Regions from separate parts of the Streptomyces sp. NPDC055013 genome, predicted to be linked through region 3. Evidence: riboswitches for the same ligand, from Rfam matches in the RefSeq annotation. Region 3 holds a riboswitch; each other region holds the start of a gene.
The links. A riboswitch is a leader RNA that binds a small molecule or an ion and turns the genes downstream of it on or off. The one in region 3 is predicted to bind cyclic di-AMP.
Positions count from the first base shown of each region.

Region 1: another riboswitch for cyclic di-AMP. It lies ahead of ACWGDB_RS40080 (NlpC/P60 family protein); the one in region 3 lies ahead of ACWGDB_RS18915 (transglycosylase SLT domain-containing protein).
Region 2: another riboswitch for cyclic di-AMP. It lies ahead of ACWGDB_RS03905 (LysM peptidoglycan-binding domain-containing M23 family metallopeptidase); the one in region 3 lies ahead of ACWGDB_RS18915 (transglycosylase SLT domain-containing protein).
Region 4: another riboswitch for cyclic di-AMP. It lies ahead of ACWGDB_RS37570 (M23 family metallopeptidase); the one in region 3 lies ahead of ACWGDB_RS18915 (transglycosylase SLT domain-containing protein).

Region 1 covers NZ_JBSGVW010000059.1:7,860-13,233, reverse strand. The annotation lists gene ACWGDB_RS40090 (M23 family metallopeptidase) at 1-203, shown strand, start outside; gene pcrA (DNA helicase PcrA) at 299-2,785, opposite strand; cyclic di-AMP (ydaO/yuaA leader) riboswitch at 3,167-3,318, shown strand; gene ACWGDB_RS40080 (NlpC/P60 family protein) at 3,327-4,493, shown strand; gene ACWGDB_RS40075 (NUDIX hydrolase) at 4,620-5,126, opposite strand.
Region 2 covers NZ_JBSGVW010000002.1:276,387-281,760, forward strand. The annotation lists gene ACWGDB_RS03895 (tyrosine-protein phosphatase) at 1-616, opposite strand, end outside; partial or broken gene ACWGDB_RS03900 (alpha-galactosidase) at 808-2,544, shown strand; cyclic di-AMP (ydaO/yuaA leader) riboswitch at 2,852-3,009, shown strand; gene ACWGDB_RS03905 (LysM peptidoglycan-binding domain-containing M23 family metallopeptidase) at 3,014-3,961, shown strand; gene ACWGDB_RS03910 (SGNH/GDSL hydrolase family protein) at 4,225-5,010, shown strand; gene ACWGDB_RS03915 (TetR/AcrR family transcriptional regulator) at 5,096-5,374, opposite strand, start outside.
Region 3 covers NZ_JBSGVW010000013.1:116,913-122,286, forward strand. The annotation lists gene fahA (fumarylacetoacetase) at 28-1,248, opposite strand; gene ACWGDB_RS18910 (HAD family hydrolase) at 1,574-2,404, shown strand; gene ACWGDB_RS18915 (transglycosylase SLT domain-containing protein) at 2,441-3,205, opposite strand; cyclic di-AMP (ydaO/yuaA leader) riboswitch at 3,211-3,385, opposite strand; partial or broken gene ACWGDB_RS18920 (CocE/NonD family hydrolase) at 3,666-5,374, opposite strand, start outside.
Region 4 covers NZ_JBSGVW010000047.1:42,848-48,221, reverse strand. The annotation lists gene ACWGDB_RS37580 (M16 family metallopeptidase) at 1-739, shown strand, start outside; gene ACWGDB_RS37575 (M16 family metallopeptidase) at 736-2,124, shown strand; cyclic di-AMP (ydaO/yuaA leader) riboswitch at 2,338-2,500, shown strand; gene ACWGDB_RS37570 (M23 family metallopeptidase) at 2,514-3,296, shown strand; gene ACWGDB_RS37565 (GntR family transcriptional regulator) at 3,494-4,189, shown strand; gene ACWGDB_RS37560 (HPr family phosphocarrier protein) at 4,422-4,703, opposite strand; gene ACWGDB_RS37555 (bifunctional acetate--CoA ligase family protein/GNAT family N-acetyltransferase) at 4,894-5,374, shown strand, end outside.

The DNA.
Region 1 (5,374 bases), on a different contig from region 3:
ACGGCACGGAGACGTGGTACTGCCACCTCTCCAGCTACCGCGTCGCCTCCGGTACGACGGTGAAGGCCGGCGACCCGATCGCGTACTCGGGCAACTCCGGCAACTCGACCGGCCCGCACCTGCACTTCGAGGTGCGACCGGGCGGCGGGTCGGCGATAGACCCACTGTCCTGGCTGCGCAGCCACGGCCTCGACCCGTCGTAAGCAGCCCGACCAACACCTTCGGCACCCGCGAACTGCCTTGTGCGCTCAGCGCCCCCGCTCCTCAACACCTCAGCGGGGGCGCACACTTGTCGCCGCTACAGCTTCTCCACCGGCGCATACCGCAGCAGCAACCGCTTCGGCTTGGTGTCCCCGAAGTCGATCGTCGCCTCGGCGTTCCCGCCCGTGCCCTTGACCGCCGTCACGGTGCCGAGCCCGAACTGGTCGTGCGTGACCCGGTCCCCGACCGCCAGCTGGACGACCGGCTTCTCCGAGGTCCGCCGGGTGGCGAACCCGGACGCCCCCGAGGCCGAGGAGCGCGAGCGGGACGAGGACAGCGAGGCCGCCACGCCGGCCGCCGGACCGGACGACACGGGCGCGGTCGCCCCCGTCCGCTTCCAGTCCACGTGCGCCGCCGGGATCTCCTCCAGGAAGCGGGACGGCGGGTTGTACGAGGGCTGCCCCCACGCACTCCGCATCGACGAGCGCGTCAGGTACAGCCGCTCACGCGCACGCGTGATGCCGACGTACGCGAGCCGCCGCTCCTCCTCCAGCTCCTTGGCCTGGCCGAGGGCGCGCATGTGCGGGAAGACGCCGTCCTCCATGCCGGTGAGGAAGACGACCGGGAATTCCAGGCCCTTGGCCGTGTGCAGGGTCATCAGGGTGATGACGCCGGAGCCGTCCTCCTCCTCGTCCGGAATCTGGTCGGAGTCGGCGACGAGCGCGACCCGCTCCAGGAAAGCCGCGAGCCCGACGGAGGCCTCACCCTCAGCCGACTCCTGCTCGAACTCCAGGGCCACGGCCGCGAGTTCCTGAAGGTTCTCGATCCGGGTCTCGTCCTGAGGGTCGGTGGAGGCCTGCAACTCGGCCAGGTACCCGGTCCGTTCGAGGACCGCCTCCAGAACGGTCGCCGGCCCCACGCCGGACTCGACGATCGTGCGGAGCTCCTCCATCAGCGTGTTGAACCGCCTGACGGCGTTCGTCGACCGCGCGGCCATGCCATACGCCTCGTCGACCCGCCGCAGTGCCTGCGGGAAGCTGATCTTCTCCCGCTGTGCAAGCGCGTCGATCATCGCCTCGGCGCGATCGCCGATCCCTCGCTTCGGGACGTTCAGGATCCGCCGCAGCGGCACGGAGTCCTCGGGGTTGGCCAGCACGCGCAGGTAGGCCAGGACGTCCCGGACCTCCTTGCGCTCGTAGAACCGAACCCCGCCGACGACCTTGTAGGGCAGGCCGACGCGGATGAAGATCTCTTCGAAGACACGGGACTGGGCGTTCGTCCGGTAGAAGACGGCGACGTCACCGGCCTTCGCATCGCCCGCGTCCGTCAGTCGGTCTATCTCCTCGGCGACGAACTGCGCCTCGTCGTGCTCGGTGTCCGCGACATAGCCGGTGATACGCGCGCCCGCGCCCGCGTTGGTCCACAGGTTCTTGGGGCGCCGGGACTCGTTGCGCTCGATGACCGCGTTGGCGGCGGTCAGGATCGTCTGGCTGGAGCGGTAGTTCTGCTCCAGCAGGATCGTCGTCGCGTCCGGGTAGTCCTCCTCGAACTGGAGGATGTTGCGGATGGTGGCGCCCCGGAAGGCGTAGATCGACTGGTCGGCGTCACCCACCACGCACAGCTCGGCGGGCGGGATGTCGTAGTCGCTCGGCGGCACGTCGACAGGGTGCTCACTGGTACCGACGAGCTCGCGCACCAGGGCGTACTGCGCGTGGTTGGTGTCCTGATACTCGTCCACCAGCACATGCCGGAACCGCCGGCGGTAGTGCTCGGCGACGTCCGGGAAGGCGCGCAGGAGATTGACCGTCGTCATGATCAGGTCGTCGAAGTCAAGGGCGTTGGCCTCCCGCAACCGCGACTGGTACAGGGCGTACGCCTGCGCGAGGGTCTTCTCGAAGCCGTCCGTCGCCTGGGCGGCGAAGTCCTCCTCGTCGATCAGCTCGTTCTTCAGATTGCTGATCTTGGCGCTGAAGGACTTGGGCGGAAAACGCTTGGGGTCGAGATCCAGATCACGGCATACCAGCGCCATCAGCCGCTTGCTGTCGGCAGCGTCGTAGATCGAGAACGACGAGGTGAACCCGAGCTTCTTGCTCTCCCTGCGCAGGATGCGCACGCACGCGCTGTGGAAGGTCATCACCCACATCGCGTTCGCGCGCGGGCCGACGAGCTGCTCGACACGCTCCTTCATCTCACCCGCGGCCTTGTTGGTGAAGGTGATCGCGAGGATCTGCCCCGGATGCACGTTCCGCTCGGCCAACAGGTGCGCGATGCGATGGGTGAGCACACGCGTCTTGCCGGACCCGGCTCCGGCCACGATGAGCAGCGGGCCGCCGGAGTGGACGACGGCCGCACGCTGGTTCTCGTTCAGCCCCTCCAGCAGCGCGGCCGCGTCGAGGGCCGGGCGCGGGGCGCCGTCGCGGTAGTACTCGTCCCGGTCCGGCGGCACGTCGAACTTCCCGCCGAACAGATCGTCCGGAACCGGCTCCGGAGCGTGATCGTCCTCGGGCGGCGGCGGGTGTTCGTCCGCATGGGCCCGCGGGGCCTGGAGGTCGGCCAGGAAGCTGTCGTCAAAGAGGCTGCTCATCGCTCTCCGAGTCTAGGGCGCCCCACTGACAGCCCGCGGCCGCCCTGAGAACATCACCTGTTTCAGCACTTACCGATCTTCGAACCCCGCGCACCCGAGCATCCCCCCCTCACCCTCCAGAATCACCCCATTACGATCCGCAACCCCCGAACTCAACCAACCCAATACCGCTGACACGCCCCACTTCCCGCAAACCCCTCAAACCGCCACCAACAACCCCGCATCGACCACGATCCACGACACACGTCGCCAAGGTCACGAAAATGTATCGGGCATATCGAACATCAACCTTCACAGGGGCCACACGAGTTGGCTACCGTGCCGGACAGGCCGTACGACCCCCACCGGCGAACGACGCCGGGCCGCACGGCCTCCGCCGAGTCCGGAGCGCCGCCGTGCCCCCGGAGCCGGGGACCCACCGAACTTGGGGTGAATCGGCCCGACTCCCGCCCGGGGGACGGCCGTAGGGCAACCCTTCCGAAGCACCCGCCCGAACCCGACAGCTAACTCGGTAGGCGGAGCATGGAAGGAGTCGCCTCCCTTGGCGTCGCACCGCAAGTCGCGTCCCGCTGGTACGCGCGTAGCAGGCATACGGACCCCCGCCCTCGCCACGGCGGCCCTCACCTCCGTCGCCCTGCTGTCCCAGACGGCCAACGCGAGCCCCTCGACGGACGACAAGCCGAGCCTCGAGGAGGTCGAGAAGAAGGTCGACGACCTCTACCGCCAGGCGGAGTCGGCGACCGAGAAGTACAACGCGGCCAAGGAGAAGACCGCGAAGCAACGCAATCGCGTCGACACCCTCCTCGACGACGTCGCCCAGCGCACCCAGAAGCTCAACGACGCACGCGAGGAACTCGGCCGCAACGCAGCCGCCCAGTACCGCACGGGAGCCTCAGCCCCAGACACGGCGACCTTCCTCCTGGCGGACACCCCGCAGGACTACTTCGACCAGACCCAGCTGATGGACCGCATGACGGGCCGTCAGAAGGAATCGGTCGACGACTACTTCACCGAGCAGTCCGCGACGATGAAGAAGCGCCAGGAGGCCGCCCAGAGCCTCGAGACGCTCACCGAGTCGCAGAACGACCTGCGGACGGCCAAGTCCACCGTCCAGAAGAAGCTCGCCGACGCACGCGAACTGCTGTCGGAGCTGACGGCGGAGGAGAAGGCGCGCCTCGCCGCGATCGAGAAGCGCAAGCAGGAGGAGGCCGCCCGCAAGGCGGCGGAACTGGCCCGCCAGCAAGAGGCGGCCGAGCGCCGGCGCCAGGAGGCGGCCCAGCAGCAGGAGAGCAACGACTCCTCGTCCGACTCGTCCTCCTCCGACTCGTCCGCGTCGGACTCCTCGTACGCGACCAAGGCCGAGAAGGCCCTGGCCTTCGCCCGCTCCCAGGTGGGCAAGCCCTACGTCTGGGGCGCCACCGGCCCCGACTCCTACGACTGCTCCGGCCTCACCCAGGCCGCCTGGAAGGCCGCAGGCGTCGACATCCCGCGCGTCACCTACGACCAGGTCAACGCCGGCACCACGGTCGCCGTCTCCAGCGCCCAGCCCGGCGACCTGGTCTTCTTCTACGACGACATCACGCACGTAGGCCTCTACATCGGCAACGGCATGATGATCCACGCCCCGAAGCCCGGCACATACGTCCGCGAGGAGTCGATCTTCTACGACGGAGAGTCGTCGATCCACAGCGTGGTCCGCCCGGCCTGACGACTGTAGGTTCCGATTCGAGATGTCACTGTCCAAGTGATCTGTCGTCAACTTGTCAGTACTACACACTCACCGCCGCGGGACGCCGAGCCGCGGAGGACGAACTCCAGCAACGCGCACCCCAGCTCACATCGCTCCCGGCTGCGCCGGCAGGGCGCGATATCGGTCGAACGCCTCGCGAGCATCCGGAACGAACTCCCGATGCCGGACCAGGTCCGTCAGTTCGGACTCAGTCAGCCAGTCATGCCAACCGACCTCCGAAGGGTCGGGCCGGACCGGTTCCGTGACGACGACCTCATGCAGACCAAGCCAATACGGGCTGATCACACCCTCGCACAAGAACTTGAACAGGAAACCAGGACGGGCATGAACACCAAGTTCCTCCGCCAACTCCCGCGCAGCAGCATCCTCATACGACTCGGCCACATCCACCGCGCCTCCGAGCATCCAGTTGATCTGTCCCGGGAAACGAGTGTCATCGTCCGGACGTCGGTGGACAAAGAACCGTCCCGCACGGTCGCGGCACACAATCGTAGATATGCGATGCAGCCACCGCTGACGAATCGCCTCCCCCCTCTCCACAACAGCCAGCACCTTGTCACGCTCGTCAACCCGCTCAACCAGTTCACCCATGGGGCACACGATGGCAGAGGGCACCGACATGCCCTCCAGCGCACGCACTCTGCTCGGCAGCACCGGCCCGCATCCTGCCCGGAGGAAAACGACAGATAGGCCGGACGATCCGCCGACAGACCGGCTGGACAAACACCTGAAACCCCTGGTTCTCACGGTCCCGGATGACAAATCGGATCGGAACCTACACCGACCGCACGCGCGCGTGGCGCACTGTCTCCGCCACGCGCGCGTAGAGGCGCGAAGCG
Region 2 (5,374 bases), on a different contig from region 3:
AGGCGTCGCTGCCGCTGCGGCGCACCTTGTAGCGGCGGTGCTTGGCGTTCGACTCCAGGTAGTCGGCGACGATCGCCTCGCGCTCGACGCCGAGGGCGAGCAGCGTCACGGCGATGGACAGGCCGGCGCGGTCCTTGCCGGCCGCGCAGTGCATCAGGGCCGGGACGCTGTCCTGCGCGAGGGAGTGCAGCACCTGGGAGTGCTCGGCGGTGCGCTCCTTGATGATCATGCGGTAGGAGGCGATCATCCGGCCGGCGCCCTTGCCGTCGGCCAGGATCTCGCGAAGCTGGTCGAGGTTGCCGTCCCGGACCATCTTCCAGAACTCGGCACCGTCCGCGGGGTCGGACAGCGGCAGGTTCACATTGCGTACGCCCCGCAGCTCCACGTCGGCGCCTTCGAGCTTCTGGTCGGCCGCGTTGCGGAAGTCGAAGATCGTGTGCAGCCCAAGGGTGTCGAGGAAGGCCGCGTCGTCCTCGGTCGCGTGCGCGAGGTGGCCGCTGCGGAACAGAACCCCGTGTCGCACCCGCCGTCCGTCCACGGTCGGCAGTCCGCCCACATCACGAAAGTTGCGAACTCCGGCCAGCTCGGGCTCGGTCGACGGGATCTGCTGCGTCACGGGGGCTCCTCCCAGTCGGCCCCGTCGACGCGGCTCGGCGATGCGGCCGACGGGGTGCGCACTCGACGATACGACATGGCTTCCTGGGCCAAGGAGTTGTCCACAGGCGTTGCCTCGGGATGGCCGGACTCTTGATTATGTTGATATTTGGCGGTATCTGTTCGTGTATGTTTTAGATCTGTGAGGGCTTGATGCTGGAGATCTCCGGCAACGGCCGTATGTGGCTCCTCTGCGGGCCGACCAGCAGTTATGCCGTCCACCTGACGGACGCCCACGAGCTCCGCATCTCCACTGGAGGCCGCGCATCGCCCTCGCCCTACGCCCGCTGCCCGAGTACCGGCCCTTCGAGTCCCCGATCGAGGGCCGCGAGGAGTACCTGGTCGAGGGCGGCCCCGCTTCGTACGACCCGCCCTGTCCGTGCGCACCGACGAGCGGCGTGGTACCGAGTGGGCGTTCGAGCGGTACGAGACCGAGGGCGACGAGCTGCGGTTGCGCTTTCGTGACGGCGGGCTGAACGTCACCCTGCACTACCGGATGCGCGCGGGCGTCGTGGAGCGCTGGGTGACCCTGGACGACCAGGGACCCGTCCTGGAGCTGCTGCGCGCTGACTCGGTCACCTGGGCGTTGCCCAACCCGGAGGGCCGGCAGTTGTCCCAGTTGCACGGACCCCTCACCTATGGGGAGAAGGTCATCGGCAGCCGTCGCGGACACACCGGGCATCAGCATTTGCCCTGGGTTGGTTGCGCTCGACACGACGCCACCGAGGAGCGCGGCGAGGTCTACCTCCGTCCTGCTGCGCCTCGCGACGGGGGAGTCCTTCACGACGCCCGTCTTCGCCGGCCTGTGGAGCGACGGCGGCTTCGGCGGGGCCAGCCGCGCCTGGCATGCGTACCAGCGCGCGTACGTGATCCCGAACGCGGACCGGGGCCGGCCGGTGCTTTTCAACTCCTGGGCGGCAACGGAGTTCGACATCTCCGAGGAGCAGTAGAGCCTGCTCGCGCGGCGTGCCGCGGCCGTCGGCGTGGAGCTGCTCGTCGTCGACGACGGCTGGTTCGGGAAGCGCATCAGCGACCGCGCCGGGCTCGGCGACTGGACCCCCAACCCCGACCGCTTCCCGTCCGGGCTCGAGCCGCTTGCCGAGTACGCGCACGCGCTCGGCATGCAGTTCGGCATCTGGGCCGAACCAGAAATGGTCAATGCGGACAGTGAGTTGTATCGCGCCCATCTGGAATGGATTCGATATTAAACGGAGCGGAATCGGACAGAACTTCGCAATCAGCTCGTACTGAATCCCGCGCGCGACGACGTCCAAGAGTACCTCTGGGTCGACCATGTGCGTGCTCCGTACGGCCTGCTGGACCGGCTCGCGCCGCTCACCCCGGCGTCGCCTTCGAGTCCTGCTCGGGCGGCGGCGGACGGATCGACATCGGCGCGCGCCGCCGTACCGACCAGGTGTGGACCTCGGACAACGCCGACCCTCTCGACCGGCTCGCGATCCAGCACGGCTTCAGCCAGATCCACCCGGCAAGGGCCATGGCCGCCTGGGTCACCGACAGCCCGAACGCCATGCTCAACCACCGGGCCGCCTCCCTGCGCTCGCCGAGGCGCGGGAGTGGGTGACGCTCCACAAGCAGATCCGGCCCGTGGTGCAACGCGGCGACCTCTATCGGCTGCGGCCTCCGGCGGGCGGCCTCGGTGCGGTGCAGTACGTGCTCGGTGACGAGACGGTCGCCCTGGCCTGGCTCCGGGCCCAGAGTTTTGGCGAACCCGCCCCGGTGCTGCGACTGCGCGCCTTCGGCCCGACAGCATCGGACGAATGCCTTGGAACGGGCGAAATTCGCCGAGGTTCTGTATTGGTGCATCACGGACTTCGCACCGGCCTACGCGGCGACCTTGATGCGACGGATATCCGACTGCGTCGCATCTAGGAGTTCTGTCCGAATTGGCGCCTTCATTCCAACTCGCTCTGGAGTAAAGGGAGCTGGAGAAGTGTCACGTGAGGAGCGTCATATTCGTGACCGTGCGTCGCTCGTCATGTCCACGTAATTCACGTGCTTTTCGAGGGGTTTTGAGTCGGACGACGTCCCGACAATTCACGGAGTGTGACCGGTAATTCCCACAAGGGATCAACAGGAACGCATTCGGACGGAACCCCTCACTTGTTCCCGTGCGTCTTTCTCGCTTACGTTCCACACCAATCCGGACGGACGCCTAATCCTGCCGCCGACCGGATCCCGCGCTAACTCACCCGTACCCGGCAGGAGCGGGGGACCCACAGGTACAACCGCCTGTTCCGGTCTCCGGAACGGCTTGGGGTCAAGTCGCGTCCCGACGCGGCCGGGCATCTCCAGCCCGCACCCGACAGCTCACCTCGCAGGCGCCGGAGAGGAATTCGCCATGCCCGCGAAGGGTAAGCATCGCCGCCCGAAGTCCCTGCGCTTCACCCGCTCCATCGCCGTCGCCGGAACCGGTGGCGCCGCTCTCGCTCTCCCGCTCATCGGAGCCACCGGCGCCCACGCCGCTCCTTCTCAGTCCGTTTCGAAAAAGGCCGTTCAGTCCGCTCCGGTCGCCGCGAAGAAGGCAGAGAAGAAGGCCACCGACAAGAAGGCGGATGCGCGGACCTATTCGGTCAAGGTCGGCGACTACCTTGCGAAGATCGCCGACGACCAGAACGTCAGCGGTGGCTGGAAGAAGCTCTACGCCGACAACCGTGAGGCCGTCGGCACGGACCCGGCGCTGATCCACCCGGGTCTGAAGCTCACCATCGGCGGCAAGAAGGCCGAGACGAGCGCCCCCAAGTCCTCGTCCGCGCCCTCCTCCTCCGCGCCTTCGAAGTCGTCCTCGGACGCGACCGCCTCGAAGTCCTCGGCGTCCAAGCCCGCCGCGTCGAAGACCACCACCACCGCGCAGAGCGCCGAGAACACCAGCGCCTCCAGCGGCTTCTCCGCCCCCCTCGACGGCGCCACCCTCGGCACCGCCTACAAGGTGGCGGGCAGCATGTGGTCCAGCGGCTACCACACCGGCGTCGACTTCTCCGCCCCGACCGGCACCCCGCTGAAGGCAGTTGGCGCGGGCACCGTCGTCTCGGCCGGCTGGGGCGGCGCGTACGGCAACCAGGTCGTCATCCAGCTCGCCGACGGCCACTACGCCCAGTACGCCCACCTGTCCTCGCTGTCCGTCTCCAGCGGCCAGTCCGTGACGGCGGGCCAGCAGATCGGCCTCTCCGGCGCGACCGGCAACGTCACCGGCCCGCACCTCCACTTCGAGATCCGCACCACCCCGGACTACGGCTCGGACCTGGACCCGGTCTCCTACCTCCGCTCGAAGGGCGTCTCCATCGGCTGACGCCTGCCGCGCAACAACCTGCCTGACACGCTGCCGAAGGCCGGACCCCGATCCCCGGGTCCGGCCTTCGGTCTGCGTACAGAGGGCTGTGTGGCGGTTGCGCCCACAACACCCCTGATCAGAGGGTTATTCCACGTTTGGTGAACACTTTAGGAGTGGCTTATCTCACCGATCGTCAACCCCGTCCTACGGTCGCGTAGGTCACATTCGAAGGTGAATCATGGGCCGATGTGGCAGACGATTCGAAGAGTGACAGCAGATCAGTGATCGGGTCGTACGTTGCGGTGGGGGACAGCTTCACCGAGGGCGTCGGCGACCCCGGCCCCGACGGGGCGTTCGTCGGCTGGGCCGACCGGTTCGCGGTCCTGCTCGCGGACCGACGACCCGAGGGCGACTTCAACTACACGAACCTCGCCGTGCGCGGCAAACTGCTCGACCAGATCGTCGAGGACCAGCTTCCGAAGGCCGCCGAACTGGCCCCGGACCTGGTCTCGTTCTGTGCGGGCGGCAACGACATCATCCGGCCCGGCACCGATCCCGACGAGGTCGCCGAGCGCTTCGAGCGGGCGATCGCCCGGCTCACCTGCGAGGTCGGCACCGTCATGGTGACGACCGGTTTCGACACCCGTGGCGTGCCCGTGCTGAGACATCTGCGCGGCAAGATCGCCACGTACAACGGTCATGTGCGGGCCATCGCCGACCGGTACGGGTGCCCGGTCCTCGACCTGTGGTCCCTGAAGACCGTTCAGGACCGCCGGGCCTGGGACCACGACCGGCTCCACCTGTCTCCCGAGGGGCACACGCGCGTGGCGCTGCGCGCGGGCCAGGTGCTCGGCCTGGAGGTCCCGGCCGACCCGGACCAGCCCTGGCCGCCGCTCCCGCCCCGCGGCACCCTCGACATCCGCCGCGACGACGTCCAATGGGCCCGCGAGTACCTGGTGCCCTGGATCGGGCGGCGCCTGCGGGGCGAGTCGTCGGGGGACCACGTCACGGCCAAGGGCGCGTTGTCCCCGGACGACATCAAGATGCGGATCGAATCGGTGGCTTGAGAGCGGTTCGCCATCGGGTTCGCGGTGACGTGCAGGTGTGGGCCGTGCCGACGTGTGATCGGTACGGCCCACACATGCGCCGGCGTCAGCGCGACAACGCCGTCAACGCCTCCCGCTCCAGCCCCAGTTCCCGGGCGAGCGCCTCGTCCACCCACTCCTGGGCACGCGCGCGTGAGACCGCGCCGCGGTACGACGTCATCTGCACGGCGAGCCCGTCCAGGAGGGCCGTCAGGCGCAGGGCCGCACCCATGGGATCCGGGCAGCGGAACTCGTCCGCGGCCACGCCCTCCGCGATGACCTCGGCGATGGCGGCCTTCCACTGCCGGTCCAGGTCCCGCGTGACCTCCTGCAGCGCGGGTTCGCG
Region 3 (5,374 bases):
GGCGTCACTGCGCCCCGCCCCGTCCCATCACGACGCCACGACCCGCCCCGTCACCTCCCCGAGTCCGACCCGGACCCCACCGGGGCCCGGGGCCCAGGCGGACAGGGTCACCACATCGCCGTCCTCCAGGAACGCCCGCTTGCCGTCCGGGAGTTCGAGAGGGTCCCGGCCGTTCCAGGTCAGCTCCAGCAGTGAGCCTCGCTCGCGCTCCGTCGGGCCGCTCACCGTGCCCGAGCCGTACAGGTCGCCGGTGCGCAGGGAGGCGCCGTTCACGGTCATGTGGGCCAGCTGCTGGGCGGCCGTCCAGTACATGGTGGAGAAGGGGGGCTCGGAGACGACGTGGCCGTTGATGGCCACGGAGATACGCAGGTCGTAGCCGCCGGGCTCGGCGTCGGGGCCGGAGTCGTCCAGGTACGGCAGCAGGGGGTGCGTCCGCTCTGGCGGTGCCACCCGCGCCTCCTCCAGCGCGTCCAGCGGGGTGATCCACGCCGACACCGACGTGGCGAAGGACTTGCCGAGGAACGGGCCGAGGGGGACGTACTCCCAGGCCTGGACGTCGCGTGCCGACCAGTCGTTGAGCAGGCACAGGCCGAAGACGTGCTCACGGAAGTCGCCCAGCGCCACCGGCCTGCCCATCTCCGAGGGTGTGCCGACCACGAAGCCGACCTCGGCCTCGATGTCGAGGCGGACCGACGGGCCGAAGACCGGCTCCGGATCGGCGGGGGCCTTGCGCTGGCCGGACGGTCGTACGACGTCCGTGCCGGAAACCACGACCGTGCCGGAGCGGCCGTGGTAACCGATCGGCAGGTGCTTCCAGTTGGGGGTGAGGGAGTCCTCGGCGTCGGGGCGGAAGATCTGGCCGACGTTCCGGGCGTGGTTCTCGGAGGCGTAGAAGTCGACGTAGTCCGCGACCTCGAAGGGGAGGTGCAGGGTGACTGAGGACAGCGGGTGGAGGAGGTCCGCGATGGCCTCCTGGTGCGCCGGCACCGTCACCCACGCCGTCAGTGCGCGCCGTACGTCCGACCACGTGGTGTGGCCCGCGGCGAGCAGCGGATTCAGGGAGTCCTGGGCGAGCAGCGGGGCGTACGGCGAGCCGAGTGCGTAGGCCGCCTTGCCCGCGTCGAGGACGTGGTCGCCGAGCCGGACGCCGACCCGTCGCGCGGAGTCCGAGCCGGGAAGGGAGAAGACGCCGTACGGAAGGTTGTGCGTGCCGAAGGGGTCGCCCTCGGGGAGATCGAAGGGGGGCATGGGGTGCTGCCTCACTCTCATACGCTCCGTGCCATGTGGTCGGGCCACACGTTACGGGTGAGGCGAGGGTCTTGGGCAGTGCAGAACTCGCGTCGCGGAGGGCCGGCGAATCAGCAGGTCGCCGCGCTCGGCCACATCGACAGGAGGGGGGTCGGTGCCGTCCAGGAGTCCGCAGGCACCACGTCGGGGTGAAATCGCCACAAGCAAAAGGAAGTTGCCCGAGCGGAGTCAGAACTGGAACCGGAACAGGTGTCAACGCATGTGAACACAGCAGCCGTCCGGTTCGAGTCGAGTCGATGGGGCCTCCTGTCCGTATTCTCTGATCATGGCCCGACCCATCGCATATTCACTCATCGCCACTGACCTGGACGGGACGCTGCTCCGAGGCGACGACACGCTCTCCGACCGTTCCCTCGACGCGCTCGCACAGGCGGCGGCGGCCGGTGCGCAGCACCTCGTCGTGACGGGGCGGCCGGCGCCCAGAGTGCGCCCGCTCCTCGACGTCCTGGGCAGCCGGGGGCTCGCGGTGTGCGGACAGGGTGCGCAGTTGTACGACGCCGGAGCGGACTGTCTGCTGTGGTCCATCACCCTGGACCGGGAGTTGGCGGAGACCGCGCTCGGCAAGATCGAGGCCGAGGTGGGGCAGGTGTACGCGGCCGTCGACCAGGACGGCGTGGACGGGCTCACGCTCATCGAGCCCGGGTACCTGATGCCGCACCCCACCCTGCCCGCCGTACGCGTCCGGCACCGCGACGACCTGTGGTGCGAGCCGATCAGCAAGGTGCTGCTGCGCCATCCCACCCTGTCCGACGACGAGTTGGCGGCGACGGCGCGGTCGGTGGTCGGCTCCCTCGCGACGGTCACCATGTCGGGGCCCGGGACCGTCGAACTCCAGCCATGCGGCATCACGAAGGCGACCGGTCTCGCGCTTGCCGCCGAGCATCTCGGTCTCGGCGCGCGCGAGACGATCGCCTTCGGGGACATGCCCAACGACATCCCGATGTTCGACTGGGCCGCCCGCGGGGTGGCGATGGCCAACGCGCATCCCGAACTCAAGGCGGTCGCCGACGAGATCACCCTCTCGAACGAGGACGACGGCATCGCCGTCGTCCTCGAGAGGCTGTTCGCGGGGAGCCTGGCCGACTTCGCCCAGTAGGGCATGTCGTCGGCGGCCGGGCCCCCGCGCCCGGGCCTAGTAGGGACCGTTCACGTTGTCGATCGAGCCGTAACGCGCGGCCGCGTAGTTGCACGCGGCCGTGATGTTCGCGACCGGGTCGTAGGGGTCGTACACCGTCCCCGGCACGTGGTACGACGCGAAGGTCGGGTCGATGACCTGCAGGAGGCCCTTGGACGGGGTGCCCGCGACGGCGTTGGAGTCCCAGTTGTTGATGGCCTGGGGGTTGCCGGACGACTCGCGCATGATGTTGCGGTGAATGCCCTCGTAAGAGCCCGGGATTCCGTTTTGCGCCATGATGTCCAGAGCGTTGCGGATCCAGCCGTCCAGGTTGTTCGGGTACGTCTTCACGGACGACTGGGTGGCCTTGGCGACGTTGGACTTATTGGCGGGCGCGGACGCCTTGTCGGCCGACTTGCCCGGCGAGCTCGCCTTCTTCGTCGCCCGGACCTCCAGGTCGAGGCCCGGGTGGATCAGGCGGGGGTCGTCGCCGACGGCCTTGCGGTTGTCCTTGTAGAGCTGCTTCCAGCCGCCCTGTGCGTCGTACCGGTCGGCGATGCCGTAGAGCGTGTCGCCCTTCTTCGTGGTGTACGCGACGGTCTTGGCCTTCACGGCGGCCTGGGGAGCGGCCTGCGCGACGGTGGGGGACTGGGTCGGCTGTGCGGCGCTCGCGGTGGTCGCGCTCAGGAGCGGGATGGCGAGGGCGGCGGTGCCGGTGCCGGCTGCGATGACGTGCCGGGTGAGCGGGTTGGTGCGGGGGCGGCGGTGCTTGCCTCGGGGCATGGCGCTGTTCCTCTCCGGCGCCTGCGAGGTGAGCTGTCGGGTTCGGGCGGGAGATGCCCGGCCGCGCCGCCCTGCGGCGGCGCGACTTCACCCCGAGCCGGTCCGGCGCGCCATCAAGGCGTCCGGTCCAGCGACTTACCTGGGTCCCCCGCTCCTGCCGTGCGTGAGTGAGTTGCGTGGGTGGATGACGCGGGCGGCGGCAGGATTAGGCGTCCGCCCGACTGAGCGGGAACGTATGCGAGAGCACATGCCCGGAACAAGTGCCGTGGTCACCTGTTGGCCGGTTGACCATGGTCTGGTGCGAATGGGGCGCTTGATCCTTTGCGGTTGCCAAGCCTCAACTTGCTCTGGGGGCAAGGGGGACGCGGGTGCGGGGAGACGGTTCCATGAATGGGCGTAAGTGACCCAATTCACTGGCATCCACAAGAGCGGCAAATCGGGCAATGGGTCCAACTCGCCTTTAACTGGCTGTCCGTGGAGTCCGTTTCTCCCATGTCCGGTGGAAAAGTACCTCTTCGCCCTCCGTGCAGCACGGTTGCGTCCCACCCCAGCTCCGGGCGGTGCAGGCGGATCGACCAGTCCGAGCGGGTGCGGGCCGACAGGGGGTCCCACTCGTTGATCGTGTACGTCTCCAGCGCGTCCTCGGTGAACTCCAGGCCGTCGGGGTACACGCGCGTGACGCCGTACCGGGGGTCGACCTCCAGGCGCCACTCGCCCTTGGTCACGTCCCGCACGACGAGGCGCTCGGGGCGCGGCTCGTCCAGCGTGATGGGGGAGTTCACGCCGAGCGGCTCCGCCTGCTCCGGTTCCTCGAAGGCGATCGCCGTACCGTCCGTCGATTCGTCCAACGCAGGTGCGCGTATCGGAAGTTCCAGCGAGCTTCCCGACGGTTCCAGGCCGAAGCCCGCCGCCGAGTCGGGCTGGGGCCAGATCCAGGCCAGTACGCGGAGGAGACGGCCAGGCGGATGCGGTGGCCGGGCGGGAAGGCATGGCCGATGCCGTTCAGCCCGAAGGTCACGTCCTCGGTCGCGCCCGGCTCCCACGGCACCGTGCGGTCCCGGCCGTGGCGCGCCGACATGTTCAGCACGCCCCGCGTGACCAGGGTCGAGGAGCCGTCCGGTGCCACGTCGCGGAGCCGGGCGACGACCTGCCCGCGCGGCACCTCCGACGTCAGCCGCAGTCGCACCTTCGGCCGCCCCAACACCCAGGTCTCCTCGCCCACTTCGAACTCGAAGCAGGCGGACCGGGCGTCCTGCTCCCGCTGGTCCGGCGGCAGGTCGGCGTCGTTGCCGAAGGGGAAGAAGCGGCCGGCGCCGATGCCGGTGTGCGTGGGGGAGCGGACGAGGACGGGGGCGCCCCGGAAGGCGTACGTCACCGCGCGCACGTGCGGAGAGGGCCAGGCGGGCTCGCCGACCCAGCGGCCGGGCAGCGTGGGGTACACCGTGGCCGGGCGGTGCGAGTCACTGACGTACGAGCGCCGCAGGGGCTCGGCCATGACGCCCGTGTCCTCGTCCTTCAGCCAGTGGTCCCACCAGCGCAGCGTCTCCTGGAGGAAGCCGATCGCCGGTCCCGGCGGCAGGCCGGGGTCGCGGTACTGGTGCGACCAGGGGCCGATCAGGCCGCGCACGCGATCCGCCGGCAGGTGCTCGACGAGGCGCACGACGGTGTCGCGGTACGGGTCGTGCCAGCCGCCCACCGCCAGGACGGCGGCGTCGATCGCGCCGTAGTCCTCGCAGACGCTGCCGTGGCGCCAATGGTCGTCGCGCGCGCGTCTGGTGGCCGAGCCAGGTGTGCAGGAACGGTTCGAGGGCCTCCAGCCACATCTCCCGCCAGGCGTCCCCGGCATACAGCGGATCCGGCGGGCGGGCGACGAAGGCCGGCATCGTCGAGGCCCAGGCGTGCATGTCGACGGCGAGGACGGAACCTCCCATGTAGTGCACGTCGTTGTCATAGCGATCGTCCGCGGAGCAGACCGTGATGATCGCCTTGAGCGGTTCGGGCCCGAGGGTCGCGATCTGGAGGGAGTTGAAGCCGCCCCAGGAGATGCCGAACATGCCGACCCGGCCGTTGCACCAGGGCTGGGCCGCCAGCCAGTTGACGTCCTCGACCCCGTCGGCGAGCTCCGTCTCCGAGTACTCGTCGGTGGGCAGGCCCTCGCTGTTGCCGTGC
Region 4 (5,374 bases), on a different contig from region 3:
GACGCTCGCCTGGGTGGAGAAGTACTTCGGCTCCATCAAGTCCCACGACGGCAAGCCCGCGCCCCGCGACGGCTCGCTGCCCGACACCATCGGTGAGCAGCTGCGCGAGGTCGTCGAGGAGAACGTCCCCGCGCGCGCCATGATGGCCGCCTACCGGCTCCCGACGGACGGCACGCGCGAGTGCGACGCGGCCGACCTGGCGCTGACCGTCCTCGGCGGCGGCGAGTCCTCCCGCCTCTACAACCGGCTGGTACGCCGCGACCGTACGGCCGTGGCGGCCGGATTCGGACTGCTGCGCCTGGCCGGGGCGCCCTCCCTGGGCTGGCTGGACGTGAAGACGTCCGGTGACGTCGAGGTGCCCGTCATCGAGGCGGCCGTCGACGAGGAGCTCGCCCGATTCGCGCAGGAAGGCCCCACCGCCGAGGAGATGGAGCGCGCGCAGGCCCAGCTGGAGCGCGAGTGGCTGGACCGGCTCGGTACGGTCGCGGGCCGCGCCGACGAACTGTGCCGGTACGCCGTCCTGTTCGGCGACCCGCAGCTCGCCTTCACCGCCGTGCAGCGCGTCCTCGACGTCACCGCCGAGGAGGTCCAGGCGGTCGCCCAGGCCCGTCTGCGCCCCGACAACCGCGCGGTGCTGGTGTACGAGCCGGTCGCCGACGAGGCCGAGGACCTGGAAGCCGCCGCCGACGGGGCCGCACCCGCCGGGACCACCGACGAGAACGAGGAGTCGGCGCAGTGACCGAGCTCGCCAGCATGGAGTTCCATCCGCAGCCCCAGGCCGGCCAGGCCCGGCCCTGGGCGTTCCCGGCACCGGAGCGCGGCAAGCTGGACAACGGCCTGACGGTCCTGCGCTGCCACCGCCCCGGACAGAAGGTCGTCGCCGTCGAGGTCCTCCTGGACACGCCCCTGGAGGCCGAGCCGAAGGGCCTGGACGGCATCGCCACGATCATGGCGCGTGCCTTCTCGGAGGGCACCGACAAGCACACCGCGGAGGAGTTCGCCGCCGAGCTGGAGCGCTGTGGCGCCACGCTCGACGCGTACGCCGACCACCCCGGCGTGCGCGTCAGCCTCGAGGTGCCCGTCTCCCGTCTCCCGAAGGCCCTCGGCCTGCTCGCCGACGCGCTCAGGGCGCCCGGGTTCGAGGACGCCGAGGTCGAGCGCCTGGTGCGCAACCGCCTCGACGAGATCCCGCACGAGCTGGCCAACCCCTCGCGCCGCGCCGCGAAGGAGCTGTCCCGGCAGCTGTTCCCGGCGACCTCGCGCATGTCCCGCCCGCGCCAGGGCACCGAGGACACGGTCGCCGGCATCGACTCCGCCGGCGTCCGTGCCTTCTACGAGCGGCATGTGCGCCCGGCGACGTCCACCGTCGTGGTCGTCGGCGACCTCACCGGCGTCGACCTCGACGCCCTCCTCGGCGACACCCTGGGCGCCTGGACCGGTTCCCCGGCCCAGCCCCGGCCGGTCCCGCCGGTGACCGCGGACGACACCGGGCGCGTCGTCATCGTGGACCGCCCCGGCGCCGTCCAGACGCAGCTGCTGATCGGCCGTGTGGGCCCCGACCGGCACGACCGTGTCTGGCCCGCGCAGGTGCTCGGCACGTACTGCCTCGGCGGCACCCTCACCTCCCGCCTGGACAAGGTCCTGCGCGAGGAGAAGGGCTACACCTACGGTGTCCGCGCGTTCGGGCAGGTCCTGCGCTCCGCCCCGGACGGCTCGGGTGCGGCGATGCTCGCCATCAGCGGCTCCGTGGACACCCCGAACACCGGTCCCGCCCTGGACGACCTCTGGAAGGTCCTGCGCGGTGTCGCCGACGGGGGACTCACCGACGCCGAGCGGGACTTCGCCGTGCAGAACCTGGTCGGGGTGGCGCCGCTGAAGTACGAGACGGCCGCGGCCGTGGCGAGCACTCTGGCCGACCAGGTCGAGCAGCACCTGCCCGACGACTTCCAGGCGACGCTGTACCAGCAGCTCGCCGCGACCGGCACCGTCGAGGCCACCGCGGCGGCCGTGAGCGCCTTCCCGGTCGACCGTCTGGTGACGATCCTCGTCGGCGACGCGGCCGAGATCCGGGAGCCCGTCGAGGCCCTCGGCATCGGCGAAGTCAGCGTCGTGGCGGCCGAGTAGGGGACAGACGCGGCGCCGGAGTCGGCACGCGTGCGTAGGGGCCCTGGTGACGGAAGAGTCACCAGGGCCCCTTTATGCCCGAATTGAGGGAGAGGTTGCCTGTCTGACCTGTGGGATGCACTACAAAAGGCAGGATCCGTTTGGGGATTGAAAGATGCCCCGTTTAGCGTCTTCCGGGCTGTCCGTCAGGCACTGCGCCGCGCCCGCGGCACCGGACAGCCATCGCCGAGTCCCCGTAAGGCGCGAGCCAGGGGAGCCGGGGACCCATCGAAGTCCCTGGGGTGAATCGGACGCCCGCGCAGCCGCGAGGGGGTCCGTAGGAGACCTTCCTGCTCCGAACCCGTCAGCTAACCCGGTAGGCGAGAAGGAAGGAAAGGACCAGCCACTTCATGGCGTTCACCTGCGCCACCGGGAAGCGTCCCGCGGGGAAGCACCGTCGCCCCAGCCGCTTCGAGCGCACCACCGCCCGCGCCGCGGGCGTCGCCGCACTCACCGCCACCGGCGTCATCGGCACCCTGGCCGCCCCGGCGCTCGCCGCGGAACCGGCCGTCGAGCAGACCGGCCTGATCCCCGTCGTCGCCGTCGAGAACTCGATCGCCGACCAGATCGACGCCCAGGCCGCCGCCCAGGAGCAGGCCGCCAAGGAGGCCGCGGCCCGCAAGAAGGCCGCCGAGGAGGCCGCACGCAAGAAGGCGGCCGCGAAGGCGAAGAAGGAGCGCGAAGCCAAGGAGCGCGCCGCCCGCGAGGCCGAGCGCAAGCGCCTGCTGTCCTACGTCGCCCCGATCTCCGGCTCGTACGTCTCCACCGGCTACAAGGCCGGCGGCGCCGTCTGGTCCTCCGGCAGCCACACCGGCGTCGACTTCCACGCCGCGAGCGGCACCTCGGTCCACTCGGTGGCCTCCGGCACCGTCGTGGAGGCCGGCTGGGGCGGGTCGTACGGCAATCAGGTCGTGATCAAGATGAACGACGGTACGTACACCCAGTACGGCCACATGTCGTCCATATCCGTCTCGGTGGGACAGACGGTCACCCCCGGTCAGCAGATCGGCCTGTCCGGCGCCACCGGCAACGTCACCGGGGCGCACCTGCACTTCGAGGCCCGCACGACGCAGGAGTACGGCTCGGACATCGACCCCGTCGCCTACCTGCGCTCGCACGGTGTGAACATCTGACGCCCCACCGCTGACGCCCCGCGTCTTCCGAAAGCCCCGGCTCCCCGAGCCGGGGCTTTCGGCGTTTCGAACGACCCACTGTCCAAAAAATATCCATGGATTCCGGCCTCCCGTCGGAAATTCCCGCCGGTTGCAATAGAGTCACTCAACACACGTCATTCGTCGACGTTTCACGGGGATTAAGGCGGAGGTCGGTCATGCGTATTCCGGCGCACTCGGTATGCACCGCGATCCGGGACGACATCGTCGCCGGGGTCCACGCGCGCGGCGGCAGGCTCACCGAGGAACTCCTCGCCCGTCGCTACGGCGTCTCCCGCGTCCCCGTGCGCGAGGCCCTGCGCACCCTGGAGGCGGAGGGCTTCGTGGTGACCCGGCGGCACGCGGGCGCATGCGTCGCCGAACCGAGCGAACAGGAGGCCTCCGACCTGCTGGAGATGCGTGCCCTCCTGGAGCCGCTCGGCGCCTCCCGGGCCGCCCAGCGGCGCACCGAGGCCCATCTGAAGGTCCTGCGCGGTCTGGTCAGGCTGGGTCAGGAGCGGGCCAGGCGGGGAAACAGCGAGGATCTGCGCTCGCTGGGCGGCTGGTTCCACGAGACGCTGGCCCAGGCCTCCGGCAGTCCCGCCCTGACCTCGATGCTGACCCAGCTGCGCCACAAGATCGCCTGGATGTACGCAGTCGAGGCGCCGGTCGACCCCGTGGAGTCCTGGACCGAGCACGGCGCGATCGTGGACGCGGTGGCGCGCGGCGACGGCGAGCGCGCCCGCGCGATCACGGCGCTGCACGCCGAGCGCTCGATCTCCGCGCATCGGCTGCGCTTCGGCTCCCGCGGTGATCGCACGGAGCGTGTGAGGAATTCGCAACATCCCGTAAACATGCCGAGCCTGCGGCATTAACACGGGCGCCGTATACAAAGAGGGCATATTTGGAGGCGCGTAATTTCCGCTGCCCTTTTTCAGGCGTGCGGTAATTCTCGGGACGTCGGCCTCGAATAGCGGAACCGCTGCCCTCGAATCAGGACGCCGCCTGTCTGAAATCAGGACGCCGTCCGCCGAAAACAGCGAAGCCGCGCCCGCCGGAAAGGCGGACGCGGCTTCACCGCTTGGTGTGGAGTCCCGCTCAGGTCCTTCAGACCGTCTCGGGCAGCTCCTCGAGGCCCTCGGAGACCAGCTTCGCCAGACGGTCGAGGGCGGCGTCCGCACCCTCGGCGTCGGAGGCGAGGACGATCTCCTCGCCGCCCTGGGCGCCCAGGCCCAGAACGGCCAGCATGGAGGCCGCGTTGACGGGGTTGCCGTCGGCCTTGGCGATCGTCATCGGGACGCCTGTGGCCGTGGCGGCTCGGACGAAGATGGAGGCGGGGCGGGCGTGGAGACCCTCGGCCCAGCCGACGTTGACGCGGCGCTCAGCCATGTGATGCTGCCCTTCGGTGTTCAGGGTTGTCTAGACCAGTTTCCCACACCCGTGAAGCACGACGAAACTGGACGAACGTCTGACGAACGTCCCCTCCTGAGGTGACCGTCGGGTCGCGGCCTCGACCCCACGTACGTCCTGAACAGACTGCCTCGCGCCGTTGTCGTACGCGAGCCGTACTCTGGGCCCCATGCAGAGCGCCTCGGACAGGCACGCGTACCCCGCCCACTGGGAAGCCGACGTGGTGCTGCGCGACGGCGGCACCGCGCGCATCCGCCCCATCACCGTTGATGACGCCGAGCGCCTGGTCAGCTTCTACGAGCAGGTGTCGGACGAGTCGAAGTACTACCGCTTCTTCGCGCCCTACCCGCGACTGTCCGCAAAGGACGTCCACCGCTTCACGCACCACGACTTTGTGGACCGGGTGGGACTCGCGGCCACGGTGGGCGGCGAGTTCATCGCCACCGTACGCTACGACCGGATCGGCGCCGACGGAATGCCCGCGTCCGCGCCCGCCGACGAGGCCGAGGTCGCCTTCCTCGTCCAGGACGCCCACCAGGGCCGTGGCGTCGCCTCCGCCCTGCTCGAACACATCGGCGCCGTCGCCCGCGAGCGCGACATCCGCCGCTTCGCCGCCGAGGTGCTGCCGGCCAACAACAAGATGATCAAGG